One region of the Variovorax sp. 20P10.2.4 genome, then DNA from elsewhere that is predicted to be linked to it. Evidence: predicted binding sites of a transcription regulator. Region 1 holds the regulator's gene; each other region holds the start of a gene.
The links. Region 1 encodes HrcA, which represses chaperone genes, less so after heat shock. Its sites were predicted from a motif close to TTAGCACTCNNNNNNNNNGAGTGCTAA; they were not measured.

Region 1 (12,568 bases):
GGCGTGGATGGTGAAGCCGCGCGTGATGCGCACGGGGCGCAACTGGTCGGCGGCGCGGCCGCCGCTACGGGTGAAAGCTGTCATGGTCTGATGAAGAAAAAAGAAGGGAAAAACACGGGCGCGCCCTCGAACGGGAAGGCGCGGAACGATTCAGGTCTTGCGGGCCGCCGAACGCCGGATGGCTTCGTTGATCTCGGCGATGGAACGCTCGATGGCGTCCTCGTCGAGGTCCTCGATCTCGTCGTCGGCGAGCATGCCGGCCTGGATGGTCGAGGCGAACACGCCGTCGCTGATGCTGTCGGTGGAGATGCCGGGCTCCTCGCCGGGCGCATCGGGCATTTCCCACTCGAGCGCGATCAGCGTCACGTTGTCGCTGTGCGAGCCGCCCTTGCGCAGCGCCATCTCGGCGAGGTCGGGCGCGGCATCGGACACGGGCTTGCCGGACGACAGGGTGTGCACGATGAGCGCATCGTCGAGCACGCCCCAGACGCCGTCGGAGCACAGCATGATGCGGTCGCCGCGCTGCAGCGCGAGCGGGGCCGACACGTCGAACAGCGGCGTGGTGGGCGAGCCGAGGCAGGTGAGCAGCAGGTTGCGGTTGGCGGGCGAGGACTCGGACACGCCGCGGTGGCGCGGGCGCTCGGCATGCGAATGGTCGAGCGTGCGCACCAGCAGGCGGCCGTCGCGCACGACGTACAGGCGCGAGTCGCCGCAATGCATCCAGGTGGCCATGCCGGCCTGCAGCACGGCCGCGACCACGGTGGTGCGCGGCGTGTCGAGCATCGCCTTGCTGCTGGCGTAACGCATGATCTGCTGGTGCGCGGCCATCGCCGATTCGGCGAGGAAGGCCTTGGGGTCCTTCACCATCGGACGCGCCTCGCGCTGGTAGAGCGCGGCCACGGTCTGCAGCGCGATCTGCGCGGCCACCTCGCCCTCGGGATGGCCGCCCATGCCGTCGGCCAGCACGAACAGGCCCGATTCGCGCGTGTAGCAGTAGCCCATGCGGTCTTCGTTCTTGAGACGGCCGCCCTTGCGGCTGACCTGGAAGACGGAGAACTTCATGGCCGCGCCTCCAGGCGGGCAAGGATCGAGGCGGCGATGCGCTGCGTCGTCATGCCGGACGGGTCGTCGGTGCCGCCGCGCGGGGCGCGCTCTTCTTGTCGAAGGAGCGGATGTTGTCGATCGAGAGGCGGACCTTCTCGCCCACCGTGAGCTTGGTGTAGCGGCGCTCGCCCTCGCGGCTGAGCTCCTTCTGCAGCGCGAACACGGACTGCGGGCGCGAGAGCGGATCGAGCGACATGCACCACTCGACCACCTCGATGAGGTTGTCGGAATAGACGCCGCGCAGGCGCGACAGCGAGAGGCTCAGGCGGTCCTTCTCGATGCGGCGCGGCGCGTCGTTGGGCGGGTAGCCCTGCATGCAGGCGTAGATGCAGGCGCCGATCGCGTAGATGTCGGTCCAGGGGCCCATCGAGGAATCGCGGCGGTACATCTCGGGCGCGGCGAAGCCGGGCGTGTACATCGGGCGGATGAAGATGCCTTCCTTGCTGAGCACTTCGCGCGCGGCGCCGAAATCGATCAGCACGGCCCGGTCGTCGTCGGTGACGAAGATGTTGGCGGGCTTGATGTCGAGGTGCAGCATCTTGTACTGGTGCACGATGCGCAGGCCGCGCAGGATCTCGTCGAACAGCGAACGGATGGTCGATTCGCGGAACACCTTCTGCCGCTTGAGGTCGCGCGCGGTGACCACGAAGTCCTGCAGGGTCGCGCCCTCCAGGTAGTTCATGACCATGTAGACGGTCTCGTTCTCGCGGAAGAAGTTGAGCACGCTGACCACCGAGGCATGCGAGATCTGCGCGAGCGAGCGGCCTTCCTCGAAGAAACTCTTGAGGCCCAGGCGGTACAGCGAGAGCTTCTCGGCCGGCACCTGCGGGGCGAGTTCGCCGGGGCCACGGGTGGCGAGCGAAGAAGGGAGATACTCCTTGACCGCGACCTGCTGGCCGCTGGGGTCGATGGCCAGGTACACCACCCCGAAACCGCCCGCCGACAACCTGCGAACGATGCGGTAGCCACCGATGATCGTATCGGGCGGCAGAGGTGACGGCTTGACCTTTGACATAATCCGGGAGTTTCGCCCGAAGGCGATGGTGCGGCAAGCGAACGCCGTGCCGGTGCCTCGGTGAATGCAAGCAGAACCACAGAGAGGCGCAATGCCAGTTTACAGCATGACCGGCTATGCCAGCGGCCAGAACGGCCCCTCGGGCAGCCATGCCGAAACCGACGCGCGGCCCTTGGCCGCGGGCCGGCTCGGGGTCGAAATCCGCTCGGTCAACAGCCGCTTTCTCGACCTCACCTTCAAGCTCCCCGAAGAGCTGCGCCAGCACGAGACCGCCCTGCGCGAACTGCTGACCGGCCGCCTCAAGCGCGGCAAGGTCGAACTGCGCGCGGCCATCGAAACCAATGCACAGGGAGGCGTGGCGGAGCCCTCCGTCAAGCTGTTGCAGCGGCTCAACGGCGTGCAGGACGGCATCAAGGCCTGGCTGCCCGGCGCGCGCGAGCTCAGCGTGGCCGACGTGCTGCGGCTGGCCGGCAGCGACAGCGCGCCGCGCGGCGACTGGGGCGCCGACCTGCTCGAGGTGACCGGCAAGGCGCTCGAGGCGCTGGTGTCGGCCCGCCAGCGCGAAGGCGCGCGGCTGGCCAAGATGCTCGAGGCGCACCTGGGACAGCTGCGCGAACTGGTCGCGCAGGCCGGACCGCTGGTGCCGCAGCTGGTCGAACAGCAGCGCACCCGTTTTCTCGAGCGCTGGCAGGAGGCCATGGGCCTGGGCGCCAACGGTGGCGGCACGCTGCCCGAAGCGGCGCAGGACCGCGCACTGACCGAGGCGACCGCGTTCGCGATCCGCATCGACGTGGCCGAGGAGCTGACGCGGCTGAACTCGCACCTCGACGAGATCGAGCGGCTGCTCAAGAAGGGCGGCGAGATCGGCAAGCGGCTCGACTTCCTGATCCAGGAGCTGCATCGCGAGGCCAACACGCTGGGCTCCAAGTCGGCGGCGCTTGAACTCACGCGCATCGGCGTGGACATGAAGGTGCTGATCGAGCAGATGCGCGAGCAGGTCCAGAACATCGAGTGAGCGAGCGAGTGAAGGAAAGCATGGACTATCCCGGCAACATCTTCGTGGTTGCGGCACCGAGCGGGGCCGGCAAGTCGAGCCTCGTGAAGGCCCTGATGGAGCTCGACTCGGCGGTGCAGCCCTCCGTGTCGCACACGACGCGCTCGCCGCGCGGGCAGGAAAAGCACGGCCGCGAATACTTCTTCGCCTCGACCTCGGAATTCGATGCCATGGTGGCTTCGGACGCCTTCGTCGAATGGGCCCACGTGCACGGGCAGCGCTACGGCACCTCCAAGAAGGCGATCGAGGAACGGATCGCCCAGGGCGCCGACGTGATCCTCGAGATCGACTTCCAGGGGGCCCTGCAGATCCGCAAGGCCTTCGCGAACGCGGTGATGATCTTCATCCTGCCGCCGAGCTGGGAAGAGCTGCGCTCGCGGCTGGAACGCCGGGGCGAGGACAGCGCCGCGGTCATCGAACTGCGGCTGCAGAACGCCGCCGAAGAGATGGCCCAGGCCGGGAAATTCGATTTCGTTATAATCAACGAGTTATTTGAGCGCGCACTGTTCGATCTCAAGGCGATCGTCCACGCTCAGCGGCTCCGGTATTCCGCGCAGCGACGCGCGCGTGCCGACACTTTCGCCGCCTTGAACATCCCCTGATTCCACGCTCACCGACCGAAAGATTCCATCATGGCCCGCATCACTGTCGAAGACTGCCTGCAGCAGATCCCCAACCGCTTCCAGCTCGTGCTCGCCGCGACCTACCGCGCGCGCATGCTGAGCCAGGGCCATGCCCCGAAGATCGAAAGCAAGAACAAGCCGGCCGTGACCGCGCTGCGCGAGATCGCCGAAGGCAAGATCGGCCTGGAAATGCTCAAGAAGGTTCCCGGCTGATCGCTGACGCAGGCTTGCAACGGAAAAGCACCGCGACGCGGTGCTTTTTTTACGCCTGATCACGTCCACACAGCGGTCACGCTAAAGTGATAGCCATGAGCGCGGTCGCAAAATCTCAGTCCCATGCCCCTGCGGGCACGCCGAAGCCGAGCCCGGCGGCGCTGAATGCGGCCGCCGCCAGCTTCGCGGCCCTGACGGCGCGGCTCGACTACCTGAGCCCCGAAGACACCGAACTGGTCCGTCGCGCCTACCGTTTTGCCGACGAGGCCCACCTGGGCCAGCTGCGCAACAGCGGCGAGCCCTACATCACCCACCCGATCGCCGTGGCGGCGCAATGCGCCGAATGGAAGCTCGACGCGCAGGCCCTGATGGCCGCCCTGCTGCACGACGCCATCGAGGACTGCGGCGTCACCAAGCCCGAGCTGATCGAGCGCTTCGGCGCGCCGGTGGCCGAACTGGTCGACGGCCTCACCAAGCTCGACAAGCTGCAGTTCAACACGCGCGAAGAGAACCAGGCCGAGTCCTTCCGCAAGATGCTGCTGGCGATGGCGCGCGACGTGCGCGTCATCCTGGTCAAGCTGGCCGACCGCACGCACAACATGCGCACGCTGGCCGATGCGCCGCGCGAGAAATGGGCCCGCATCTCGCGCGAAACGCTCGACATCTACGCGCCCATCGCGCACCGGCTCGGCCTCAACCAGACGTACCGCGAGTTACAGGAACTGTCGTTCCGGCACCTCAAACCATGGCGCTATGCCACGCTGGCCAAGGCCGTGGCCAAGGCGCGCGGCCGCCGGCGCGACCTGATCCAGAAGGTGCAGCGCGAGGTCGAGACCGCCTTCGCCGCCGCCCACATGACGCTGCGGATCGCGGGGCGCGAGAAGACGCTCTATTCGATCTACCGCAAGATGGAGGAAAAGCACCTGAGCTTCGCCCAGGTGACCGACATCTACGGCTTCCGGCTGATCGTGCCGAACGTGATCGCCTGCTACACCGGCCTGGGCATCCTGCACCAGATGTACAAGCCGCTGCCGGGCAAGTTCAAGGACCACATCGCGATCGCCAAGCTCAACGGCTACCAGTCGCTGCACACCACGCTGGTGGGCCCGGCGGGCGTCAGCGTCGAATTCCAGCTGCGCACCGACGCCATGCACGTGGTGGCCGAATCGGGCGTGGCGGCGCACTGGCTCTACAAGGCCGCGGACCCGAGCACGGCCAGCAACGACCGCCTGGGCACCAAGTGGCTGCAGTCGCTGCTCGACATCCAGGACGAAACGCGCGATGCCGCGGAGTTCTGGGACCACGTCAAGGTCGACCTGTTCCCCGACGCGGTCTACGTCTTCACGCCCAAGAGCCAGATCATGGCGCTGCCGCGCGGCGCGACCGTGGTCGACTTCGCCTACGCGATCCACAGCAACATCGGCGACCACACCTCGGCCGCGCGCATCAACGGCGACCAGGTGCCGCTGCGCACCGAGCTCAAGAACGGCGACGTGGTCGAGGTGATCACCGCGCCGGTGTCCACGCCCAATCCGGCCTGGCTCGGATTCGTGCGGACCGGCCGTGCGCGCTCGAAGATCCGCCACTACCTCAAGACCCTGGCCCACGCCGAATCCGAAGGCCTGGGCGAGAAGCTGCTGGCGCAGGCCCTGCGCGCCGAAGGCCTGAGCAAGCTGCCCGAGGACGATGCGGAGCACCAGCCGCTGTGGGAAAAGCTGCTGCGCTTCACCGGCAACCGCACGCGCGCCGAACTGCTGACCGACATCGGCCTGGGCAAGCGCATCGCGAGCATCGTGGCCAAGCGGCTGATGGCGCTCATGGCCGAGCTTGGCGAACGTCCCGACGCGCTGCTGCTGAGCCGCGAGCGCTTCATCTCGCACGAAACCATCTCGCAGGGCGCGGTCACGCTCGACGGCAGCGAGAACTCCTCGGTGCGCTTCGCGCTGTGCTGCCGCCCGATCCCGGGCGACCCGATCGTGGGCTACCTCGGCCACGGCGAAGGCCTAGTGGTGCACACCGAGGCCTGCGGCGTGGGCCAGCGCCTGCGCCACAAGGACAGCGAACGCTTCTTCGCGGTCGAGTGGGCCGACGAACCGACGCGCGCCTTCGAAACCGGCGTGATCATCACCGTGCGCAACGACAAGGGCGTGCTGGCGCGCGTGGCCGCGACGCTGGCCGATGCCGAAGCCGACATCACCCACGTCGAGATGGCCGACGAGACGCCGCAGGATTCGACCGATCTGCGCTTCGTGATCGCGGTACGCGACCGCTCGCATCTGGACGCGGTGCTGCGCTCGGTGCGCCGGACCACCTCGGTGCTGTCCGCGGCGCGCACCGTTCCCGCGTCCTGAGTCCGCGCCGCGCCTGCGGCGCAGCCTCTAAGCAGCGCCCGGCCCCGGCGCCGGATAGACGACCGACAGCAGCTCGACCTCGTGCGTGCCGCCCGGCGTGACGAGCTTGACCACGTCGCCCTCGCGCGCCTTCAGCAGCGCCCGCGCGATCGGCGAGATCCAGCTGACCTGCGACTGCGCGCTGTCGGCCTCGTCGATGCCGAGGATCGTCACGCTGCGCTCGTCGCCGTTCTCGTCCGCATAGCGCACCGTGGCGCCGAAGAAGACCTGGTCGCTGCCGTGATGCACCGAGGGATCGGTGACCTCGGCGATCTCGAGGCGCTTGGTGAGGAAGCGGATGCGGCGGTCGATCTCGCGCAGCCGCTTCTTGCCGTAGAGGTAGTCGCCGTTCTCCGAGCGATCGCCGTTCTTGGCGGCCCAGTGCACGGCCTCGACCACCTTGGGCCGCTCCTCGTCCATCAGCTGCAGCAGCTCGGTGCGCAGCCGCGCATAGCCGGCGGGGGTGATGTAGTTCTTGCCGCCCGCGGGCAGCGGCGGCATGGCGCCGTCGGCGCCATCGTCGTCCGCGTCGGAATCCGTTTCCTTGGTGAATGCCTTGTTCAAGCGACGCCTCCGGAGATCGAAAGAGAAGCGTGGCGTCCGCCGCGCGGACGAGCCTCGTACCAAAAAGAAAAGGGTCAACTCGTTTCCGAGTTGACCCTTGAAGAGTGGTGCGGCTGGCAGGAATTGAACCCACGACCCCTTGGTTCGTAGCCAAGTACTCTATCCAACTGAGCTACAGCCGCACAGCTTGCTATCATAGCATGTATTTTTGAGGCCTTTTCGATCCGTCGAAACAAATCTCAAAAATACGGGTGGTAGGCCGTGATGGGCTTGAACCATCGACCAACGGATTATGAGTCCGCTGCTCTAACCAACTGAGCTAACGGCCCACGTGGGCTCGATTCTATTCGCGCCGAAAAGGCGCCTTGCTACTTGCGGTGGCTCAGCGCGTTGCTGACCAGCTTGGAAGTGATGTCGACGATCTGGATCATGCGCTCGTAGGGCATGCGCGTCGGGCCGATCACGCCGAGCGTGCCCACGACCTGGCCGTCGACCTCGTAGTTGGCGCTGACGATGGACAGTTCCTCGACCGGCACCACCTGGCTCTCGCCGCCGATGAAGATGCGCACGCCCTCGGCCTTGCTCGACACGTCGAGCAGCCGCATCAGCTGCGCCTTCTGCTCGAAGAGCTCGAAGGCGCGGCGCAACTGCCCCATGTCGCTCGAGAAGTCGCTGACCGCGAGCAGGTTGCGCTCGCCCGAGATCACGACGTCGTCCTCCTGCGATTCGCTCAGCACGTCAGAACTGACCTTCACGGCCGCCTGCATCAGCGCCGCGATCTCGCCGCGCAGCGTGTCGACCTCGGACTGCAGCCGGTCGCGCACCTGCTCGATCGTCAGGCCCGCATAGTGGGCATTGATGTAGTTCGCGGCCTCGACCAGCTGCGACTGCGAATAGTCGGCCTCCGGAAAGATCACGCGGTTCTGCACGTCGCCTTCGGGCGAGACGATGATCACCAGCAGCCGGCGGTCCGACAGGCGCAGGAACTCGATCTGCTTGAACACCGACGAACGCCGTGGCGCCATCACCACGCCGACGAACTGCGAGAGGTTCGACAGCAGGTGCGCCGCGTTGGCGATCACGCGCTGCGGCTGGTCGGGCGCGAGGCTCGGCGCGGCCAGGTGCTCGCGCTGCGCGGTGAGCATGGTGTCGACGAAAAGCCTGTAGCCGCGCGCCGTGGGCACGCGGCCGGCCGAGGTGTGCGGACTGGCGATCAGCCCGAGCGACTCGAGGTCCGACATCACGTTGCGGATGGTCGCGGGCGAGAGGTCCAGGCCCGAGGAACGCGAGAGCGTTCGCGAGCCGACAGGCTGGCCTTCGGCGATGTAGCGCTCGACGAGCGTCTTGAGCAGCAACTTGGCGCGGTCGTCCAGCATTGCAAGATTTTAGTGTTGTAATTTGTAGCCATGACCTCTCCCTTTCGTCACGTCGCGCTGATCGGCAAATACCAGGCTTCCGGAGCCCGGTGCGGCGAGCGCGACAGCGTGATGGAAGGCATCGCGAGTTTTCTCGAATCCCAGGGCTGCAAGGTCTACGTCGAACAGCCGCGCGGCGACGACGAACCGGCCCAGGCCCTGCCCACCGGCGACCGCTACGAAGCCCTCACGGTCGAGCAGATCGGCCAGCAGTGCGACCTCGGCCTGGTGGTCGGCGGCGACGGCACCATGCTCGGCATCGGCCGGCAGCTCGCGGCCTTCGGCATCCCGCTGATCGGCATCAACCGGGGCCGGCTCGGCTTCATCACCGATATCCCGCTCGACAACTTCCAGGCCACGCTGATCCCGATGCTGGCCGGCGAATACGAGGAAGACCACCGCAGCCTGATGCACGCGCAGGTGATGCGCGACGGCGCCGTGGTGTTCGATGCGCTCGCGATGAACGACGTGGTGGTCAACCGCGGCGCGACCTCGGGCATGGTCGAGCTGCGGGTCTCGGTGGGCAAGCATTTCGTGGCCAACCAGCGCGCCGACGGCCTGATCATCGCGTCGCCCACGGGTTCGACGGCCTATGCGCTGTCGGCCGGCGGGCCGCTGCTGCATCCGGCGGTGCCGGGCTGGGTGCTGGTGCCGATCGCGCCGCACACGCTGTCGAACCGCCCGGTGCTGCTGCCCGATGCCGACGAGATCGTGATCGAGCTCGTGGGCGGGCGCGATGCCAGCGCGAATTTCGACATGCAATCGCTGGCCTCGCTCGCGATCGGCGACCGCGTGGTGGTGCGCCGCTCCGATTTCAGGGTGCGCTTCCTGCATCCGCGCGGCTGGAGCTATTTCGACACCCTGCGCAAGAAACTGCATTGGAACGAAGGAGGTTCCTGAGATGGCGCTCAGACGCATCGCACTGCGCGATTTCGTGATCGTGCGATCCCTGGAGATCGACCTGTCCGACGGCTTCACGGTGCTGACCGGCGAAACCGGTGCGGGCAAATCCATCCTGATCGACGCGCTGCAGCTCGCGCTCGGCAACCGCGCCGATGCGGGCGCGGTGCGCGAAGGCGCCGAGCGGCTCGACGTGAGCGCGGAGTTCGACAACGACCCGGCCTTCGTGGCCTGGCTCGACGAAGGCGGCTTCGAGGCGGGCGATGCCCTGCTTTTGCGCCGCACCGTCGACCTGCAGGGCCGCAGCCGCGGCTGGATCAACGGCAGCCCCGCCACCGCGACGCAGCTGCGCGACATCGGCGACCGGCTGCTCGACATCCATGGCCAGCACGCCTGGCAGAGCCTCACGCGGCCCGACGCGGTGCGCGGCCTGCTCGATGCCTACGCCGGCGTGCGCACCGATGCGCTCGACGCCGCCTGGCAGGGCTGGCGCCAAGCGCTGTCCGCGCTCGAGCGTGCGCGCGGCACGCAGGATTCGCTGCAGCGCGAGCGCGAACGGCTGCAGTGGCAGATCTCGGAGGTCGCGAAGCTCGCGCCCGGCGCCGACGAATGGGAAGAACTGTCGGGAAGCCACACGCGCATCTCGAACGCGCAGGCGCTGATCGACGCCGCCCAGGGCGCCAGCCACGCGCTCGAGGACGAGGACAACGGCGCGCTGGCCGCGCTCTCGCGCGCGGTCACGCTGCTGCAGAACTGCGAACACATCGAGCCCGAGTTCCGCGCGCTCGGCGAGGTGCTGTCCTCGAGCATCGCGCAGGCCGCCGATGCCGCGCACTCGCTGCACGGCTACCTGCGCGACGCCGACACCGACCCGCAGCGGCTGGCCGAACTCGACGAACGCATGAGCCTGTGGATGTCGCTGGCGCGCCGCTACAAGCGCCCACCGGCCGAACTGCCGGCGCTGCTGGCCGGCTGGCAGGCCGAGCTGCAGTCCCTCGACGCGCAGAGCGACCTCGAAGGCCTGGAACGCGCCGAGCAGACGGCGCAGCAGGCTTACCTGAAGGAAGCCCGCGCGCTCGGCAAGCTGCGCAAGCAGGCCGCGCCCAAGCTGGCCCAGGCGGTCACGCAGGCGATGCAGGGCCTGGGCATGCAGGGCGGCCGCTTCGAGGTCGATCTGCAGCCACTGGCCCAGCCGGGCAAGGCCGGTCTCGAGGAGATCGCTTTCCTGGTCGCCGGCCACACCGGCAGCACGCCGCGGCCGATCGGCAAGGTGGCCTCGGGCGGCGAACTCTCGCGCATCGCGCTCGCGATCGCGGTCACCACCAGCCAGCTCGGCGCCGCCCAGACGCTGATCTTCGACGAGGTCGATTCGGGCGTCGGCGGCGCGGTCGCCGAGACCGTGGGCCGGCTCATGAAGCAGCTGGGCCGCGACCGCCAGGTGCTCGCGGTCACCCACCTGCCCCAGGTGGCGGCCTGCGCCGACCACCACCTCGTGGTCGCCAAGCGGCAGACCGCGGGAACCACCGGCAAGGACGGTCCGCGCACCGAGAGCGGCGTATCGCTCCTCGACGACGACAGCCGCGCGAACGAGATCGCGCGCATGCTGGGCGGCGAGAAGGTCTCGCAGACCTCGCTCGCCCACGCCCGCGAGATGCTGGGCCACAAGACGCCGGCGGCCACCTCATGAAGGCGGCGCGCCACGACCACGGGGCTGCGCGATGAGCCTCGACCTGGTGCTCATCACCGGCATGTCGGGCTCCGGCAAATCGGTCGCGCTGCATGCGCTCGAGGACGCGGGCTACTACTGCGTCGACAACCTGCCGCCCGAGCTGCTCACGCCCTTCATCGCGCTGCAGCACGCGCAGAACGCGCAGCGCGTGGCAATCGCGATGGACGTGCGCAGCGGCGTCTCGCTGCCGATCGTTCCGCAGCAGCTCGAGGCGCTGCGCAACGACGGCGTGTCGCTGCGCTCGCTGTTCCTCGACGCGACCACCGACGCGCTGCTGCGCCGCTATTCGGAAACCCGGCGCCGCCATCCGCTGTCGAGCCAGGAAGGCCGCACCGACGTGCCCGACCAGCAGCGCGTGCTGGTGCAGGCCATCGAGCTCGAGCGCGAGCTGCTGGCCGACCTGCGCGAAGGCGCCGACGTGATCGACACCAGCCTGATCCGGCCGGCGCAGTTGCAGAGCTACGTCAAGTCGCTGATCTCGGCGCCGCAGAGCCGCCTGACGCTGGTCTTCGAGTCCTTCGCGTTCAAGCGCGGCGTGCCGCTCGATGCCGATTTCGTGTTCGACGTGCGCATGCTGCCCAACCCGCACTACGTGCCCACGCTGCGGCCGCTGACCGGCCGCGACGCACCGGTGGCCGACTGGCTGCGCGAGCACGACGACGTGGCACGCATGTACGAGGACATCGAGCAGTTCCTCACGCGCTGGCTCGATGCGCTCGCACGCGACCACCGCAGCTACGTGACGGTGGCGATCGGCTGCACCGGCGGACAGCACCGCTCGGTGTTCCTGGTCGAGCAGCTGGCGCGCAGCTTCGGCGCGCGCTGGGGTGCGCTCAAGCGGCACCGCGAACTCGACGCGAGCTGAAGAAAAAAAGGGCGAGGGGCCGAGGGCCTCAGCCCCCGGTGTTCTCGAGCAGCTTGCGCACCGGCGCGGGCAGCCCCAGGCCCAGCCATTCCGAGGCCTCGACCCAGCGCGCCGCAGCGCCCTGCGGCGTTCCGCCATCGATGCGCACCGGATGCAGGTGCAGGTCCTTGTGGGTCAGCACGTGCACGAAGGGCGCGAGGTCCTCGCAGCGATCGCGTTCGGCCGCGGGCAGCGCGGCCAGCAGTTCGTCGCGCGAATCGAACACCGGCAGGCAATGCAGGCCGGCCCAGATGCCCTTGGCGGGCCGCTTCTCGAGCCATACGCGCCCGCTCGCATCGCGCGCCAGCAGCACCCACAGCGACTGCGCCGTGCGCCGCAGCTTGCGCGTCTTGACCGGATAGCGCTCGGGCGAACCTTCGCGCCGCGCCACGCAGCTGTCGTTGACCGGGCACAGCATGCAGCTCGGCTTGCGCGGCAGGCAGACGGTGGCGCCGAGGTCCATCTGGCCCTGCGTGTAGCTCGCGATCGCCTCGCGGTCGTCGGCGGGCGGCAGCAGCCGTGTCGCATGCTCCCAGAGCAGGCGCTCGCTGGCCGAGGAGGACAGGTCCTCGCCGAAGCCCAGCACGCGCGTCAGTACGCGCTTCACGTTGCCGTCGAGGATGGCGACGCGCTCGCCGAAGCAGAAGGCCGCGACGG
Region 2 (12,568 bases), on a different contig from region 1:
GGAACGCGTCGAGAAGAGCCTGGACGGCCTCATGGCCACCCTGGTGCACCCTGCGCTCGGCAATGCAACTTGATGGCGTTGGGCCGCGGACGGTGCACCTTTCACCCGGTGTTGCCTGTGATAGAGTGCCTCCAGCGCGCCTGCCGCGCTCGCCTTTGGGGACGACTCCAAGACGCGATCACCGTTCGGGGACGACCCTGCGCTTCTGCTGAAGTTCAACCATGGTCACTCCTCGCAAACTGCCGCCTCCGGGCGCTGCCCTCCAACCTTCCGTTCCACCGTCGACCTGGCTGCTGCTGATCGCCGCCTGGGCCGTCGTCGGCGCGTTCGCCGTCTTCGGCGCCGGCTGGCTCGGCCCCTCGATGACACCGGTCACGGCGGGCATCGCGTTCGCGGCGCTGTTCGTCACGATCCTGGCCGCGTCCTTCGGCGTGGTGAAGGAAGCCGACCATCTCGCGCATGCGCTGGGCGAGCCCTACGGCACCCTGATCCTCACGCTGTCGATCGTGCTGATCGAGGTGGTGCTGATCGCCTCCGTGCTGCTGGGGCCGGGCGACTTCCCCACCATCGGCCGCGACTCGATCTTCGCCGTCATGATGATCATCATGAACCTCGTGATGGGCCTGTGCCTGATCGCAGGCTACGGCCGCAACGGCCATCAGGGCTACAACGCGCAGGGCACCGCCTCGTACCTGTCGATGGTGGTACTGCTGGCCAGCATCGCACTGGTGCTGCCGAAGTACCTGAGCGGCGCGGGCGAGTTCACGACCTTCCAGGCCATCGGCATCACGGCGGTCACGGCCGTGGTCTACGCGGTCTTCCTCGGCCTGCAGATGCGGAGCCACCGCAAGCTGTACATGGAGCCCGCACCGGGCCTCGATGCCGATCCGGCCCGCCAGGCCGTCGGCCTGCTGCCCCAGCCCGCGCGGACGGACACGAAGTTCCTCGTGCTGCGCTCGGCCCTGCTGATCGCGCTGATCCTGCCGATCGTGCTGCTCGCCCACCATCTCGCGGTGGTCACCGACTACGGCATCGCGGCGGCCGGCGCGCCCACCGCCCTGGGCGGTGTCCTGATCGCCATCATCGTGTTCACGCCCGAGTCCATCACGGCCGTGAAGGCCGCGATGAACAACGAGATGCAGCGCGCCATCAACCTGTGCCTCGGCGCCTTCGTCTCCACCGTGGGGCTGACGGTGCCGGCCGTGCTCGTGATCGGCCTCGTGACCGGCAAGCAGGTGATCATGGGCATCTCGAACGCGGAGACGGTGCTCTACATCGCCACCGTGGCGCTGGGCATGCTGAGCTTCAACGGCCAGAAGACCTCGGCGGTCCAGGGCTGGATGAACCTGGCGCTGTTCGCGATCTTCGGGCTGCTCCTCTTCAGTCCCTGAGCCGGTTCTCCCGCTCAATAGGTGCGGCTCGGCACGCCCGACATCGACAGTGCCCACTGCGCGATCCGGTCCTTGCGCTCGAAGGCCACGCCCGGGTGCTTGTTCGCATAGGCCAGGAACTCGCCCAGCGCCTTCACGCGCGCGGGCGTGCCGCCGATGCGGTCGTGGGTGGAGATCGACATCATCCGCCGGCGTCCGGCCGCCTCGGCATAGAGCTGGTCGAACTCGTCCTTGAGCTCCTGGCCGAAGGCCGCGGCCGTGAGCGGCCCCTCCGCGCCGAAGCGGGCGATGTCGTTCATGCGCAGCGTGTAGGGCACGACCGCGAAGGGCTTGCCGTTGACCTGCGTCGTCATCGGCTCGTCGGCCGAGAGGTCGTCGATGTGGTACGTGAAGCCCAGTTCCTGCAGGATGCCGAGCGTGCGTGGCGTGCCGCGCAGCCAGAACGCGTTGTAGCCCGCGGGCCGGGTGCCGGTGGCCTTGACCAGCGCATCGATGTTGGCCTGGTAGGAGGCGCGCTCCTGCTCGGGCGAGATGTCCCAGTGCGGGGTCCAGGTCTGGCCATGCGCGGCGGCTTCGTGGCCGCGCTGCACGATCTCGCGCGCGAGCTGCGGGTTGCGCTCGACCGCCTGGCCGGTCATGTGCGAGGTCACCTTCACGCCATGCCGGTCCCACAGGTCGAGCAGCCGCGGGATGCCTTCGCGCACGCCGTATTCGAACCAGGTGCGCGCCGGCAGGTCCGGGTACTTCGCATCCATGGGCGGAAACGGCGAGCCGTTGTCGTGCTCGCTCTGCGCGCCCGACTCGAACTGCATCGACACCGAGATCACGAGCCGCGCACCGTTCGGCCAGTAGCGGCCGGTACCGGCCGTGGCTGCGGTCTTCGGTCGCGCCTGGGCCCACGCTTCGCCGGCCGCGAGGCCGGACAGCGCGGCGGCCGCCACCGTGCCCGCGCCGCCGCGCAGGATGTTGCGGCGCTCGAGGCTGCCGATGGAGGGGTTGGCGTTCATCTGGAGGATCCCTTTCATGGATGGTGGGGGTTCGAGGGCGGGTTCCACTGCTGCTTCCAGTAGTTCGCCTTGGGGTGTTCGCGCAGGAACACGCAGCACTGCACCCATTGGTCGGGCGACAGTGCCTCGACCGCGCGGGACAGCACCGTGAACGCGGTGTCGGCCATCCGCTGGCTCACTTCGCTCGCGCGCGGATTCGTGAGCACCAGCGTGGCGATCAGTTGCTGCGCGCCGGGCTCGTCGCCGCAGAGCTCGGCCACGATGGGTTGCACGCGCGATTTCAGATCGCCAAGCGCGGCCGATCCGCTGTCCGCGAGCGCGCGGTGCAGCGTCCGCAGGGTCTGCGGCCAATCGATGGCCGCGAGCAGAGGAGGCGACGCCTCGACAACGATGTGGGGCATGGCGCGCGACCTCAGTCCAGCTTGATGCCGGCCTCGCGGATCAGTTGCTGCCAGCGGATGCGCTCGTCGGCCATCATCCGCGCGAAGGCCTGCGGCGAGCTGTCGACGGCTATCGATCCCAGTTCCGCGAGCTTGTCGCGCGTGTTCTTCTGCGCCAGCGCGCGGCCCATGTGCTCGACCAGCCAGGCCTGGCGTTCGCTCGGCGTGGCCGCGGGCGCGACGAAGCCGTACCAGCCGCCGATCTGCGCATCGACGCCGCTCTCCTTGAGCGTCGGGACCTCGGGCAGCGCGCGGATGCGCGCGGGGCTGGTCACGGCGAGTGCCTTGAGCCGGCCCGACACGATGTGCTGCAGCACCGCCGGCGTGGCCTCGAACAGCAGTTGCACGGAGCCGCCCATCAGATCGTTGAGCGCCGGCGCCGAGCCACGGTACGGCACGTGCAGGATCGACACCTGCGCCTCGCGCTTGAAGAGTTCGGCCGCCAGGTGCTGCGGCGTGCCGTTGCCCGCCGAGGCGTAGGAGTAGCGGCCCGGTGCCTTGCGCAGCACCTCGAGCGCCGCGCGCAGGTTCGGCGCGGGGAACGAGGGATGCGCCACCATCACCAGCGGCACCGACGCGGCCCAGGCCAGCGGCGCGAAGTCCTTGGCCGGGTCGTAGTTGAGCTTGGGATAGAGCGCGGCATTCGCCGCCATCGGGCCGAGCGCCGCGAGCAGCAGCGTGTGGCCGTCGGCCTCGCCGCGCGCCACGGCTTCGGTGCCGATGTTGCCGCCCGCGCCGCCGCGGTTGTCCACGAGCACCGTGGCGCCGCTCTCCGTCTGCAACGCATGCGCCATCAGGCGCGAGATCGCGTCGGTGGTGGCGCCGGCCGGGTATGGGCAGACGATGCGGATCGGCTTGGAAGGAAAGGCCTGTGCGTGCGATGCGCCGGCAAGGCCGGGGATGGCAAGGGCCGCGCCGGCCTGGAGAAAATTTCGTCGCTGCATGAATCGGTGCTTCCTGATGTCTCGTCTTGGGAAGCAGTTTCAGAGCATGCGCCGGCCGCGGCAAATCGCATTTTTCGGCACACCCCATCGGATAATCCGATCGCCATGACCGCACGCCCCAGCAGCCGCGCCCAGCGCGCACGCGATCCCCTCGAGCTCGTTTCGCTGCGGCAACTGCGCTACTTCAGCGCCGCGATGCGCGCGCCCAGCTTCAACGGGGCGGCGCGCGAATGCTCGATCTCGCAGCCCGCGTTGTCGGAACAGATCGCGCTGCTCGAGCAGGTGCTGGGCGTGCCGCTCTTCGACCGCACCGGGGGCCGCGCGGTCCCCACGCTGTCGGGGCACGAACTCGAACGCCGCATCGCGGGCAGCCTGCTCGAACTGCAGTCGGCCTTGCGCGAGGTGCCCGAGCGGGCCGACACCATCTCGGGCCTGGTGCGCGTGGGACTCGTGCAGTCCTACGGCGCCTGCTGGGTGGTGCCGGTGATGCGCGTGGCGCAGGCGCGCTGGCCCGCGCTGTCCGTGGCGCTGCGGCGGCGCACCGCGCACGCGCTCGAGGAAGGCGTGCTGCGCGGCGACTTCGAGTTCGCGGTGAGCTTCGATCCGCATCCCCATGCCGACCTCGAGATCGCGCAGTGCTTCGTCGAGCGGGCCGTTGCCGTCGGCGCCCCGCCGCGGCGCGCGCGGCGGCTCACGCTGGCGCAGCTCGCGCCCTGCAGGCTCGCGCTGCTGCCGAGCGAATACATGATGCGCCGCGAGCTCGACGCGGCCTTTGCCTCGCAGGGCCTCAAGCCGCAGGTCCAGCTCGAATCGGATGCACTCGAAGACCTGGTGGCGGCCGCGCGCGAGAGCGGCATGGTCGCGATCCTCAATGCCGCGGCCGCATCGAGCCTGGCGGTGCACGACGCGGTACCGATCGACTGCGTCGAACTGCAGCGCAAGGCCTGCCTCGTGCGTTCACGCACGCGCCATCACACGAACGCGTCGCGCCATCTCTGGGATGCGCTGGTCGCGGGCGCGCCGGCCCTGCCGTCGGGCTGGACCGCGCCCGGCAAGGCACGGCGCTAGATGCTTCGCAGGTTCACGCGCCGCGACAGGGCCTCGGCACTCTCGCGCCGCTCGCTGTAGCGATCGACCAGATGGCCGGCGCAGTCGCGCGTCAGCAGCGTGAACTTGACCAGCTCCTCCATGACGTCGACCACGCGTTCGTAGTACGGCGAGGGCTTCATGCGCCCGGCTTCGTCGAACTCGAGGTAGGCCTTGGCGACCGAGGACTGGTTCGGGATGGTGATCATGCGCATCCAGCGTCCGAGCACGCGCAGCTGGTTCACCGCATTGAAGGACTGCGAGCCGCCCGAGACCTCCATCACGGCCAGCGTCTTGCCCTGCGTCGGCCGCACGGAGCCGACCGACAACGGAATCCAGTCGAGCTGCGCCTTCATGATGCCGGTCATCGCGCCATGGCGCTCCGGCGAGCACCAGACCATGCCTTCGGACCACTGCGCGAGCGCGCGCAGCTCCTGCACCTTCGGATGGTCCTCGGGCTCGCTGTCGGGCAGCGGCAGGCCGCGCGGATCGAAGACGCGGGTCTGCGCGCCCAGCGCGCGCAGCAGCCGCTCGGCCTCTTCGGTCAGCAGGCGGCTGTACGAACGCTCGCGGACCGAGCCATAGAGCAGCAGGATGCGCGGCGCGTGCGTCGAGCGCTCGGCGGGCCACAGCTGCTGTGGGTCCGGCAGCCGGAAGGCCTCCGCATCCAGGTTCGGCAGCTCAGGGCTTGGCGACACGCTGGCCTTTCGCATCGATGACGGGCTCGCCGTCTTCCTTCGAGAACGCGCCGCGCTGGGCGTGCGGCAGCAGGTCGAGCACGGCCTCCGATGGCCGGCACAGGCGCGTGCCCAACGGCGTGACAACGATCGGGCGGTTGATGAGGATCGGATGCGCGAGCATGAAGCCGATCAGTTCCGCATCGGTCCACTTCGCATCGGCCAGCCCGAGCTCGTCGTGGGGCGTGCCCTTCTGGCGCAGCAGGTCGCGCACGCCGATGCCCATGTCGGCGACCAGTTGCTCGAGCGTTGCGCGGCTCGGCGGATGCTTGAGGTACTCGATGACGGTCGGCTCCTCGCCGCTGTTGCGGATCAGCGCGAGCACGTTGCGCGAGGTGCCGCAGTCGGGGTTGTGATAGATCGTGATGTCGCTCATGGAAGGGAGGGATGTCGCTGGTGAGAAAGCAGATCAGCCGAAGCTCAGGCGCAGTGCGAGCGCGGCGAGGGTCAGGGCGAGCACGGGCACCGTCATGACGACGCCCACCTTGAAGTAGTAGCCCCAGCCGATGGTGGTGCCCTTCTTCGCGAGCACGTGCAGCCACAGCAAGGTGGCGAGGCTGCCGATCGGCGTGATCTTCGGGCCCAGGTCGCAGCCGATGACGTTGGCGTAGACCATCGCCTCCTTCACCACGCCGGTGGCGCCCGAGGCATCGATGGAGAGCGCGCCGATCAGCACCGTCGGCATGTTGTTCATCACGGAAGACAGCGCGGCCGCCAGGAAGCCCGTGCCCAGGGCCGCGCCCCAGATGCCGCCTTGCGCGAAGACGTCGAGCAGCGTCGATATCTGCTCGGTCAGGCCGGCATTGCGCAGGCCGTAGACCACCAGGTACATGCCCAGCGAGAACACGACGATCTGCCAGGGCGCGCCGCGCAGCACCTTGCGCGTGGCGATGACCTCGCCGCGGGCCGCCACGGCCAGCAGCAGCAGCGCGCCAACGGCCGCCACGGCGCTGACCGGCACGCCCAGCGGCTCGAGGCCGAAGAAACCGACGAGCAGCAGCACCAGCACGACCCAACCCGCGCGAAAGGTGGCCGGGTCGCGGATGGCATCGGCCGGGCGCTTCAAGCGGCTGGCGTCGTAGCGCGCGGGGATGTCGCGGCGAAAGTAGAGCAGCAAGGCCAGCAGGCTGGCGACCACCGCGGCGAGATTGACCGGCACCATCACCGCCGCGTAGGCGTTGAAGCCGATCCCGAAGAAGTCGGCCGAGACGATGTTGACGAGGTTCGAGACGATCAGCGGCAGGCTCGCGGTGTCGGCGATGAAGCCGGCCGCCATCACGAAGGCCAGCGTGGTGGCCGGCGTGAAGCCCAGCGCCACCAGCATGGCCATCACGATCGGCGTGAGGATCAGCGCGGCGCCGTCGTTGGCAAACAGCGCCGAGACGGCCGCGCCGAGCAGCACGATGAAGGCGAACAGCCGGCCGCCGCTGCCGCCGCCCCAGCGCGCGACGTGCAGCGCGGCCCATTCGAAGAAGCCGGCCTCGTCGAGCAGCAGGCTGATGACGATCACGGCGATGAAGGTCCCGGTGGCATTCCAGACGATCTGCCAGACCCGCACGACGTCGGGCAGATGCACCACGCCGAGGGCCAGCGCCACCAGCGCGCCCAGCGCGGCGCTCCATCCGATGCCGAGGCCGCGCGGCTGCCAGATGACGAGCACCAGGGTCGCGAGAAAGATGAGAACGGCGGTGAGCATGGGGCGAGGAAACGATGCGGCGCCGACCGTCAGCAGTCGCAGGACGCGCCTTGCGCATCGACTTCGCAGGGCTGCCCCTGGCAGCAGTTCTCGCTCAGATAGGCCAGCAGCCCGTTCATCTGGTCGAACGAGGCGCGGTAGATCAGGTGGCGCCCCTGCCGCTCCTGCGACACCAGGCCCGCACGGCCCAGCTCCTTGAGATGAAACGACAGGCCCGTGGCCGGAACGCCCAGCGTTTCGGTCAGCGCGCCGGGCGTCATGCCCTGCGGGCCGGCCACGACCAGGGCGCGAAACACACGCAGGCGCACGCTCTGTGCGAGGGCCATGAGGGCGCGGATGACGGCTTCTTCTTCCATACTTCAATTATCGTTGAAATATTGAATCGTGGCAACCGACTTCCCGCGCAACCCGCTCCGGCGCTTGAAACCCCGGCGATTGCCCTTATGATTAGCACTCGCTGTGGTTGAGTGCTAACAAGCCTCGCCTCCAGTCGACGGGCAACCGGTCCTGCAGGATGGGCGCCCAAAAAACCACCACCCAGTTTCTTATCCAGGAGATGCAATGAAACTTCGTCCTTTGGCCGATCGCGTGATCGTCAAGCGTATCGACAGCGAAACCAAGACTGCCTCGGGCATCGTCATCCCCGACGCCGCCGCCGAGAAGCCCGATCAGGGTGAAGTCCTGGCCGTGGGCCCGGGCAAGCGCAATGACAAGGGCGACCTGTCGGCCCTGACCGTGAAGGTCGGCGACCGCGTCCTGTTCGGCAAGTACAGCGGCCAGACCGTCAAGGTCGATGGCGACGAGCTGCTCGTCATGAAGGAAGACGACCTGTTCGCGGTCGTCGAGAAGTAATCCACCCATCCCATTCGGAGTAAACAAACATGGCAGCAAAAGACGTCGTCTTCGGCGGAGAAGCCCGCGCACGCATGGTCGAGGGTGTGAACATCCTGGCCAACGCGGTCAAAGTGACCCTGGGCCCCAAGGGCCGCAACGTGGTGCTCGAGCGCTCGTTCGGCGCCCCCACCGTGACCAAGGACGGTGTGTCGGTCGCCAAGGAAATCGAACTCAAGGACAAGCTGCAGAACATGGGCGCCCAGCTCGTGAAGGAAGTGGCTTCCAAGACTTCGGACAACGCCGGTGACGGCACCACCACCGCGACCGTGCTGGCACAAGCCATCGTTCGCGAAGGCTTCAAGTACGTGGCCGCCGGCATCAACCCGATGGACCTGAAGCGCGGCATCGACAAGGCCGTGACGGCCCTGGTCGAAGAGCTGAAGAAGGCTTCGAAGCCCACCACCACGTCGAAGGAAATCGCTCAAGTCGGCTCGATCTCGGCCAACAGCGACGAAACCATCGGCAAGCTCATCGCCGACGCGATGGACAAGGTCGGCAAGGAAGGCGTGATCACCGTCGAAGACGGCAAGTCGCTGGACAGCGAACTGGACGTCGTCGAAGGCATGCAATTCGACCGCGGCTACCTGTCGCCCTACTTCATCAACAACCCCGAGAAGCAATCGGCGCTGCTCGACAACCCCTTCGTGCTGCTGTTCGACAAGAAGATCAGCAACATCCGTGACCTGCTCCCCACGCTGGAACAAGTCGCCAAGGCCGGTCGTCCGCTGCTGATCATTGCCGAAGAAGTCGAGGGCGAAGCCCTGGCGACGCTGGTCGTGAACACCATCCGCGGCATCCTGAAGGTCGTGGCCGTCAAGGCGCCTGGCTTCGGCGACCGCCGCAAGGCCATGCTCGAAGACATCGCCATCCTGACGGGCGGCAAGGTCATCGCCGAAGAAGTCGGCCTGACCCTCGAGAAGGTGACGCTGGCCGACCTGGGTCAAGCCAAGCGCATCGAAGTGGGCAAGGAAAACACCATCATCATCGACGGTTCGGGCGCTGCTGCCGACATCGAAGCCCGCGTGAAGCAAGTGCGCGTGCAGATCGAGGAAGCGACCAGCGACTACGACCGTGAAAAGCTGCAAGAGCGCGTGGCCAAGCTGGCCGGCGGCGTTGCAGTGATCAAGGTCGGCGCTGCCACCGAAGTCGAAATGAAGGAAAAGAAGGCTCGCGTCGAAGACGCCCTGCACGCCACCCGCGCTGCAGTGGAAGAAGGCGTGGTTGCCGGTGGTGGCGTGGCCCTGCTGCGCGCCAAGCAAGCCGTGGGCGACCGCGTGAAGGGCGACAACGCCGACCAGGACGCCGGCATCAAGCTGGTCCTGAAGGCCATCGAAGCCCCCCTGCGCGAAATCGTGAACAACGCCGGCGGCGAAGCCTCGGTGGTGGTGAACGCGGTGCTGGCCGGCAAGGGCAACTACGGCTTCAATGCCGCCAACGACTCGTACGGCGACATGCTCGAGCTGGGCATCCTGGACCCGACCAAGGTGACCCGCACCGCGCTGCAGAACGCCGCTTCGGTGGCCTCGCTGCTGCTGACGACCGAAGCCATGGTGGCTGACGCTCCGAAGGACGACGCTCCTGCCGGCGGCGGCATGCCCGACATGGGCGGCATGGGTGGCATGGGCGGCATGGGCATGTAATTGCCTCTCGCCCGGCGAGCGCTTCGGCGTTCGACGGGCGGGTCGTTCAGACACGACGGAAGGCCGGGGTTCGCCCCGGCCTTTTTCTTTGGGCGCGCCGCTTCAGCCGCGCGCCCTGCGCCGCGGCCCCGCTGCGGTCGACGCCATGTCGATCGGCAGCGGCGCGTCGGCCTTGACCTCGCGCAGCACGATCGCCGAGCGCACGTGCGTCACGCCGGCCTGCTCGAACAGCGTGGTGTGCAGGAACTGCTCGTAGTGCTTGATGTCGGGCACCAGCACCGTGAGGATGTAGTCGGCCGGCCCGGTGGCCGAGGCACAGCGCACCACCTGCGGGCTCGCGGCCACGGCACGCTCGAAGTCGCGCACCTTGGCCTCGCTGTGGCGGTCGAGGTTCACCTCCGTCACGGCCGCGAGGTTGAGCCCCACCTTCTCGCGGTCGACGATCACCGTGTAGCCGCGGATCACGCCGCTGGCCTCCATGTCCTTGATGCGGCGCCAGCACGGCGTGGGCGACAGCCCCACCGCGTCGGCGATCTGCTGCACGGTCTGGCGCGCGTCGCGCTGCAGTTCGTCGAGGATGCGCAGCGAATGATGGTCGAGAGGGATAAATTCGTCGTTCATGGCGATTTTCGAGATGGATATTCCTGATTCCAGGGTCACCCTGTAGTGATTCAAGAGAATATTCCTCCTGAGCGAGAACAACAATCTCGCAATGAATTCGAATGACCACTCTTCGGCCGCAGCCCCCACCCGCGCCGCCGAAACCGCCGCCACGACCACCCTCGCCCGTCCGGGCTACCAGCTCGACTACAACCTCTGGGCGAGCTCGGGCGTGGTCTTCCTCACCGGTACGCAGGCGCTGGTGCGCCTCTTGTGCATGCAGCGCCAGCGCGATGCCGCGCGCGGCCTCGACAGCCGCGGCTTCGTCAGCGGCTACCGCGGCTCGCCGCTCGGCATGGTCGACCAGGCGATCTGGAAGGCCGGCAGCCGCTTCGAGCAGGAGGGCGTGCGCTTCGTGCCCGCCATCAACGAGGAACTGGCCGCCACCCAGGTGCTCGGCACCCAGCGCGTGGAGTCCGACCCCGAGCGCGAGGTCGAGGCCGTGTTCGGCATGTGGTACGGCAAGGGCCCGGGCGTGGACCGCGCGGGCGACGCGATCAAGCACGGCAATGCCTACGGCGCCTCGCCCAACGGCGGCGTGCTGGTGGTGGCGGGCGACGACCACGGCTGCGTGTCCTCGTCGATGCCGCACCAGTCCGACCAGGCCTTCGCGGCCTGGGGCATGCCGGTGGTGCAGCCGGCCAACGTGGCCGAGCTGGTGGAGTTCGGGCTCTACGGCTACGCGCTCTCGCGCTACTCGGGCACCTGGGTCGGCATGCCGGCGCTGTCGGAGGTGGTCGAGAGCTCGAGCACGGTCGACCTCGACCTGATCCTCGCGCGCAGCGCCGCCTGGCTCGATGCCGACGGCGTGCGCGAAGCCACCGGCCACCGCGCGCCGACCGACGGCCTGCACTACCGCTGGCCCGACCTGCCCTCGCTGCGCATCGAATCGCGGCTGGCCGACAAGCACGAGGCGGTGGCCGCGTTCGCGCGCGTCAACAGCATCGACCGCGTGGCGGTCGAGAGCCCCGAGGCCCGGGTCGGCATCGTGACCTGCGGCAAGGCCCACTACGACCTGATGGAGGTGCTGCGCCGCCTCGAGATCTCCACCGAGCGCCTGGCCGCGGCCGGCGTGCGCATCTACAAGGTGGGCCTGAGCTTCCCGCTCGAGCAGACGCGCATGCGCGCCTTCACCGCGGGCCTGGCCGAGGTGCTGGTGATCGAGGAGAAAGGCGCCTTCGTCGAGAGCCAGCTGCGCGACATGTTCTACAACGCGCCGGCCGACGCACGCCCGGCGCTGGTCGGCAAGCACGACCGCGACGGCCGCCCCTTCATCTCGGCGCTCGGCGAGCTGCGGCCCTCGCGGCTGATCGAGCGCGTGGCCGAATGGCTCGAGCGCCACGTCGGCGGCGCCGACGGCATCGGCCGCCCGACCGAGCGCGTGCGCGACTTCACGCCGCCCGACCTGCTGGCCAACGCCAGCGATGCGGTCAAGCGCCTGCCCTACTTCTGCGCCGGCTGTCCGCACAACACCAGCACCAAGGTGCCCGAGGGCTCGACCGCGCGGGCCGGCATCGGCTGCCACTTCATGGCCAGCTGGATGGAGCGCGGCACCGCGGGCCTGGTGCAGATGGGCGGCGAAGGCGTGGACTGGATCTCGCATTCCAAGTTCACGCGCGTGCCGCACGTGTTCCAGAACCTCGGCGACGGCACCTACTACCACTCGGGCTACCTGGCGATCCGTCAGGCGGTGGCGGCCAAGGCCACCATGACCTACAAGATCCTGTTCAACGACGCGGTCGCGATGACCGGCGGCCAGCCGGTGGACGGCGTGATCTCCGTCGACGCGATCGCGCGCCAGGTGGAGTCGGAAGGCGTGGCGCGCGTGGTGGTGGTCAGCGACGACATCCGCAAGTACGACGGCCAGAAGGACCGCTTCCCGGCCGGCACCGGCTTCCACGACCGCAGCCTGCTCGACACGGTGCAGCGCGAGCTGCGCGAGGTGGCGGGCGTCACCGTGCTGATCTACGAGCAGACCTGCGCCGCCGAGAAGCGCCGCCGGCGCAAGAAGGGCGAGCTCGCCGATCCGCCCAAGCGCCTGTTCATCAACCAGGCGGTGTGCGAAGGCTGCGG
Region 3 (5,780 bases), on a different contig from region 1:
TGGCGCGAGCGTGCTGCGCCAGTTCTATGCGCTCACCAAGCCGCGCGTGGTGCAGCTGATCGTCTTCTGCGCGCTGATCGGCATGGTGCTGGCCGTGCCCGGCGCGCCCTCGTGGCTCGACGTGCAGCGCGCCGTGCTGGCCTGCATCGGCATCTGGCTGGTGGCGGGCGCGGCGGCCGCCTTCAACTGCCTGGTCGAGAAGGGCATCGACGCCAAGATGAAGCGCACCGCCTGGCGCCCGACCGCGCGCGGCGAGCTCAGCGACCGCCAGGCGCTGCTGTTCTCGGCCGCGCTGTGCATCGCCGGCTCGGTGCTGCTGTGGTTCACCGTCAATCCGCTCACCATGTGGCTGACCTTCGCCACCTTCGTCGGCTATGCGGTGATCTACACCGTGATCCTGAAGCCGCTGACGCCGCAGAACATCGTGATCGGCGGCGCCTCGGGCGCGATGCCGCCGGTGCTGGGCTGGGCCGCGATGACCGGCGAAGTGGGACCGGAGGCGCTGATCCTGTTCCTCATCATCTTCCTGTGGACTCCGCCGCACTTCTGGGCGCTCGCGCTCTATCGTGTCGAGGACTACCGCAAGGCCGGCCTGCCGATGCTGCCGGTCACGCATGGCAACGAGTTCACGCGGCTGCAGGTGCTGCTCTACACCTTCATCTTGTTCGCGGGCTGCCTGATGCCCTTCATCTACGGCATGAGCGGCTGGCTCTACCTCGCGGTGGCGGTGGTCGTGAGCGTGGGCTTCACCGGCTACGCCTTCGCGCTGTGGCGCAACTACTCCGACACCCTGGCGCGCAAGACCTTCCGGTTCTCGCTGATCCACCTGAGCGTGCTGTTCGCGGCCTTGCTCGTCGACCATTACCTCCGCTGACCCATGAACAAGCGCAATGCCCTGAAGTTGATCGCCGCCGGCGCGGGCTGGACGGCCGTGTCCGCCACCGTGGGGCTGGGCCTCGCGGGCTGCAACGAGACCAAGCAGAGCTTCAATGCGGTCGACATCACGGGCGCCGACTACGCGCGCGACTTCTCGCTCAAGGATGCCGACGGCAAGCTGCGCACCATGGCCGACTTCAAGGGCAAGGTGGTCGTGCTGTTCTTCGGCTACGCGCAGTGCCCCGACGTCTGCCCGACCACCATGACCGAGATGGCGCAGGTCAAGCAGCAGCTCGGGGCCGACGGCGACAAGCTGCAGGTGGTGTTCGTCACGGTCGACCCGGCACGCGATACGCCCGAGGTGATGAAGGCCTACATGGGCGCCTTCGACCCCAGCTTCGTCGCGCTGATCCCGACGACCGACGAACTGGCCGCCACGACCAAGGACTTCAAGGTCTACTACAAGAAGGTCGACGGCAAGACGCCCACCAGCTACTCGATGGACCACTCGGCCGCGAGCTTCGTCTACGACCCGCAGGGCCGGCTGCGGCTGTACGCGCGCTACGGCGCCGGCATGCCGCCGATGGTGGCCGACATCAAGACCCTGCTGGCGGCCTGAGTCGATGGCGCCCGGCACGGAGGTCGCGAGCCTCGCCGCAGCGATCGAAGCGGTCGAGCACCTCAAGGCGCGCAAGGGCGCGTTCCGCATCGCGCTGATCCCGCCCGAGGTGCTGCGCGCGCTCAACGACGGGCTGATCGAGACCGTCAACCTCAACGAATTCCTCGCGCTCGAACTGCCGCAGCTGGCGCGCAGCGTGGCGGGCCACATCGGCCTCGACGCGGCGAGCGAGCGGCTGGTCGACACGCTGGCGATGCTGAGTGCCTTCAAGCCGATGCAGCGGCACGGCCACATCGCGCGGGCGCTGTACGACCTCGCCGCGCTGCACGACGAACGCGATGCGGTCGCGCACCGGCTCGCCACGCATGCCAGCGACGTCGCGCGCTGCTGGGCGGCGCAGTGGGTCACGCTGTCGCAATTGCCGCTGGCCGGGCAGCTCGAGGCGGTGCGGCGCTTCGCGGCCGATCCGCATTTCGGCGTGCGCGAGATCGCCTGGATGGCGGTGCGCGACGCGGTCGTCGGCTCGCTCGACGAGGCGCTCGCGCTGCTGCAGCCGTGGGTGCGCGACGACGATCCGAACATCCGCCGCTTCGCGAGCGAACTCACGCGCCCGCGCGGCGTGTGGTGCGCGCAGATCGAGGCGCTGAAGGCCGAGCCCTGGCGCGCGTTGCCGCTGCTCGAACCCTTGCGCGCCGACGGCAGCCGCTACGTGCAGAACTCGGTCGCCAACTGGCTCAACGACGCGAGCAAGACGCAGGCGGAGTGGGTCGATGGCGTGTGCGCGCGCTGGGTGAAGGAGTCGAACACCCCCGAGACGCGCTACATCGCCAAGCGCGCGCTGCGCACGCTCGCCAAGACCTCGGGTTGAACGAAGCGCGCCCATGAAAAAGCCCGGCGCGGGGCCGGGCTCGTTCGAAGGGGCGAAAGAAGCCGATCAGGCGTAATCGGCCAGCGCCTTCTTCATCTTCTTCATCGCGGCCACCTCGATCTGGCGGATGCGCTCGGCGCTCACGCCATAGACCGCGGCGAGGTCGTGCAGGGTCATGCCGCCCGAACCGTCGTCGTTGACCTTGAGCCAGCGCTCTTCCACGATGCGGCGGCTGCGCGCGTCGAGGGCCTCGAGCGCGGTCGCGATGCCGTCGCTCGACAGGCGGTCGCGCTGCTGCGATTCGAGCAGCGCGGTCGGTTCCTGCGTCGCGTCGGCCAGGTAGGCGATCGGGCCGAAGGCTTCCTCGCCGTCGTCGTTCGGGCTCGGGTCGAGCAGCACGTCGCCGCCCGAGAGCCGGGTTTCCATCTCGAGCACTTCCTCGGGCTTCACGTTCAGGCGCGCGGCCATCTGCGTCACCTCGTCGGCGCTCAGCGTTTCGCGGTGCGTGCCGGTGTCGGCCGCGGCCGAGTCGGCCTTGAAGCCCTGCTTCATCGAGCGCAGGTTGAAGAACAGCTTGCGCTGGGCCTTGGTCGTCGCGACCTTGACCATGCGCCAGTTCTTCAGGATGTACTCATGGATCTCGGCCTTGATCCAGTGCATGGCGTAGCTCACCAGCCGCACGCCCTGATCGGGGTCGAAACGCTTCACGGCCTTCATCAGGCCGACGTTGCCTTCCTGGATCAGGTCGCCGTGCGGCAACCCGTAGCCCAGGTACTGGCGGGAGATGGACACCACGAGGCGCAGGTGCGAAAGGATCAGCGCACCGGCCGCTTCGAGGTCGTTGTGGTCGCGCAAACGGCGGGCGAAGCCCTGCTCTTCCTCGAGGGTGAGCAGCGGCAGGCGGTTGGCGGCCGAAATGTAAGCATCCAGGTTACCCAGCGGGGGCACCATCGACCAGGGGTTGGCGACGGCGAGCTGGTTGGCAGAGGCTCCAGACAGGGATGTCATCAGGGGAAACTCCTTCGTATTGGCCATATTAGCACTCGGTTAGAGGGAGTGCTAAGGCAAGGGTTCCCCTAAAGTCTCTATCGGGCCGATAGGCAAGGGCTGTCGGCCGGCGGCCCCGAAAGACCGCGGTCTTGTCCGACTTGCAGCCGACAAAGCCCCGTAAGCGGGTACTTACCAGCGGATACCCAGCTTGAGCAGCAGCTTGGACACCACGAACAGCGGCCCGACCCAGAGGTATTGGATGTCTTCGAAGAACGAAGGTTTCCGTCCCTCGATCTTGTGGCCGACGAACTGGAAGATCCAGGCCACCACGAAGATGGCGGCGGAAATCGGCAACACAAGGCTGCCCATGGCATGGACCAGCGCCAGCAGGATGGCGGTCTGGATGCCCATCGCGAGCAGGAAGACCGGCGAGCGCAGCGTCAGGTAGTAGACGAAGCTGGCCAGCAGGAAGGCGTAGGCGGCCCAGGGGTGGATCGCGAAGATCAGCCCGACCAGGCTGACCATGATCGCGGGGATCGCGACGAAGTGGATCCGCTCGTTGGTCGGGTGCCGGTGGCTCTGTTCGTAGTGGGCCAGCAGGCGGTCGACCTTGCGGTCGCTGGCGGCCTCGGGCGCGTGGGCGGTGGCGGTGTGCGGCATGGCATGTCTCCGTGGCTCGTGCGCGCCGTTCGTTGCGGCCCGCGATGGAATCCGCCGATGGTGCCCCGCGCCGGCTTCGCTGGCAAGTGCTATATAAACAATAGCATTACACCAAGCGGCCATCGCGGGGATCGCCATGACTTCCGGCACTGTCGCGCCCTGGGTGCACCGCTAAGATGCGGCGCGTGGCTCCGCTCGATCCCTCTTCCTCCTCCACTCCCCCCTCCTCGGCGGCGCAGGCCGGCATCGCGCCGCGCGGCCGCACCGCGATCCTGGTGGTCGACGACCACGACCTGCTGCGGCTAGGCGTCTGTGCGCTGGTCCAGGCCCAGGCGACTTCCTCGGGCGCCGCGATCGAGGTCTACGAGGCCGGCAACGTCGCCGACGCGCTCAAGCTCTACGAGGCGCACCAGGACGCCATCGGCCTGGTGCTGCTCGACCTCGCGCTGCCCGACACCCATGGCCTGAGCGGCCTGGCCGAGTTCCGCCTGCGCTATCCCGAGGCCCGCATCGTGGTGCTTTCGGGCACCGGCAACAGCACGCTGGCGCAGGGCGTGCTGGCGCTGGGCGCGAGCGCTTTCCTGCCCAAGTCGGCCGACCTCAAGGAAGTGGTGAGCTTCATCCGCGCCTGCGGCCTGCTCGACCCCGATGCCGCCCAGTCGCCGCCGCCGGCCGTGCCGAAGGCGCTCACCGGCTATGCCGAGTTCGCCCACGCCAGCGCCTGGCAGGAACTCACGCCGCGCCAGATGCAGGTGCTGCAGTGGGTGCTCGAGGGCAAGGCGAACAAGGAGATCGCCCAGCTCGCCAACCTGAGCGAAGGCACGGTGAAGAACCACGTGTCGACCATCCTGCTGCTGTTCGGCATGCGCTCGCGGGCCCAGTTGATCAGCACCCTGCATTGAACGGCGCGCGGTGCTGAACGACCCGGCCGCCGACGTCGTTCTCGGCCAGCGCGTGCTGCGCGAACACGTCGCCTCGGTCTACGACACCTACAGCGCCTCGACGCTGACCCACCTGTGCTTCGTGGCGGTGTTCGGCGCCATCCTCTACGCGCAGCTGCACGACCCGCGGCTGCTGTTCTGGATGGCCGGCATGGTGCTGGCCGACATCTATGTCTTCTTCACGCCGCGCTGGTACCCGGCGCGGCCGGCCGTCGAGAGCCCGTACTGGGCGCGCAAGATCTCGCGCTTGGTCACGCTGGTCAGCATGGTCACGGCCGTCGTGCCCTGGCTGGTCGTGCCGGCCGGCAACCTGCCGATGACCTCGCTGCTGATGGCGGTCATCGTCGGCAGCTGCGCGCGTGCCTCGCAGTCGCTGTGGCCGCTGAAGCCGGCGCTGTTCGGCTACACGCTGCCGATGTCGCTGGGCATGATCACCGCGCTGGCCTGGCAGGGCGATGGGCTGCACCTGTTCCTGGCCGCGGCCGGCGCGGCCTACCTGATGCTGACCCTGCACGCGGGCATCCGCCAGCACCGGCTCCTGACCGATTCGCTGATGCTGCGCTTCGAGAACGAGGCGCTGGCCGCGCGCCTGGGCGAGCAGATCGCGGCCACCGAGCGCGCCAGCCTCGAGAAGACCCGCTTCCTCGGCACCGCCAGCCACGACCTGCGCCAGCCGCTGCATGCCATCGCGCTGTTCGGCGCGGCGCTCGAGAACGAACTGCGCAACCGCCCCGAAGGCCGCAATGCCGAACGGCTGATGCGCGCCGTGAACGCGCTCGGCGCCTCGCTCGACACCATGCTCGACGTCTCGCGGCTCGATGCCGGC

Region 2: a site for HrcA is predicted at 7,749-7,775, ahead of AC27VN_RS00890 (co-chaperone GroES). Genes of this name have one in related genera too.
Region 3: a site for HrcA is predicted at 3,400-3,426, ahead of rpoH (RNA polymerase sigma factor RpoH). Genes of this name have one in related genera too.

Annotation. Positions count from the first base shown of each region.
Region 1 is NZ_JBZAYE010000029.1:388-12,955, reverse strand. Features, by position in the region: gene rph (ribonuclease PH) at 1-84, opposite strand, end outside; gene AC27VN_RS04955 (PP2C family protein-serine/threonine phosphatase) at 151-1,062, opposite strand; gene AC27VN_RS04950 (serine/threonine protein kinase) at 1,112-2,119, opposite strand; gene AC27VN_RS04945 (YicC/YloC family endoribonuclease) at 2,211-3,134, shown strand; gene gmk (guanylate kinase) at 3,155-3,775, shown strand; gene rpoZ (DNA-directed RNA polymerase subunit omega) at 3,806-4,009, shown strand; gene AC27VN_RS04930 (RelA/SpoT family protein) at 4,105-6,360, shown strand; gene greB (transcription elongation factor GreB) at 6,388-6,963, opposite strand; tRNA gene AC27VN_RS04920 (tRNA-Arg) at 7,069-7,145, opposite strand; tRNA gene AC27VN_RS04915 (tRNA-Ile) at 7,216-7,292, opposite strand; gene hrcA (heat-inducible transcriptional repressor HrcA) at 7,332-8,339, opposite strand; gene AC27VN_RS04905 (NAD kinase) at 8,370-9,278, shown strand; gene recN (DNA repair protein RecN) at 9,280-10,965, shown strand; gene rapZ (RNase adapter RapZ) at 10,997-11,872, shown strand; gene mutY (A/G-specific adenine glycosylase) at 11,901-12,568, opposite strand, start outside.
Region 2 is NZ_JBZAYE010000004.1:1,760-14,327, reverse strand. Features, by position in the region: gene AC27VN_RS00940 (TetR/AcrR family transcriptional regulator) at 1-73, shown strand, start outside; gene AC27VN_RS00935 (calcium:cation antiporter) at 222-1,391, shown strand; gene AC27VN_RS00930 (polysaccharide deacetylase family protein) at 1,406-2,416, opposite strand; gene AC27VN_RS00925 (5-carboxymethyl-2-hydroxymuconate Delta-isomerase) at 2,413-2,799, opposite strand; gene AC27VN_RS00920 (Bug family tripartite tricarboxylate transporter substrate binding protein) at 2,811-3,782, opposite strand; gene AC27VN_RS00915 (LysR family transcriptional regulator) at 3,888-4,850, shown strand; gene arsH (arsenical resistance protein ArsH) at 4,847-5,581, opposite strand; gene arsC (arsenate reductase (glutaredoxin)) at 5,550-5,981, opposite strand; gene AC27VN_RS00900 (arsenic transporter) at 6,015-7,301, opposite strand; gene AC27VN_RS00895 (ArsR/SmtB family transcription factor) at 7,331-7,657, opposite strand; gene AC27VN_RS00890 (co-chaperone GroES) at 7,863-8,153, shown strand; gene groL (chaperonin GroEL) at 8,183-9,835, shown strand; gene AC27VN_RS00880 (Lrp/AsnC family transcriptional regulator) at 9,938-10,456, opposite strand; gene AC27VN_RS00875 (indolepyruvate ferredoxin oxidoreductase family protein) at 10,548-12,568, shown strand, end outside.
Region 3 is NZ_JBZAYE010000432.1:472-6,251, reverse strand. Features, by position in the region: gene cyoE (heme o synthase) at 1-874, shown strand, start outside; gene AC27VN_RS29360 (SCO family protein) at 878-1,495, shown strand; gene AC27VN_RS29355 (DNA alkylation repair protein) at 1,500-2,363, shown strand; gene rpoH (RNA polymerase sigma factor RpoH) at 2,430-3,371, opposite strand; gene AC27VN_RS29345 (Mpo1 family 2-hydroxy fatty acid dioxygenase) at 3,543-4,013, opposite strand; gene AC27VN_RS29340 (response regulator transcription factor) at 4,190-4,915, shown strand; partial or broken gene AC27VN_RS29335 (sensor histidine kinase) at 4,926-5,780, shown strand, end outside.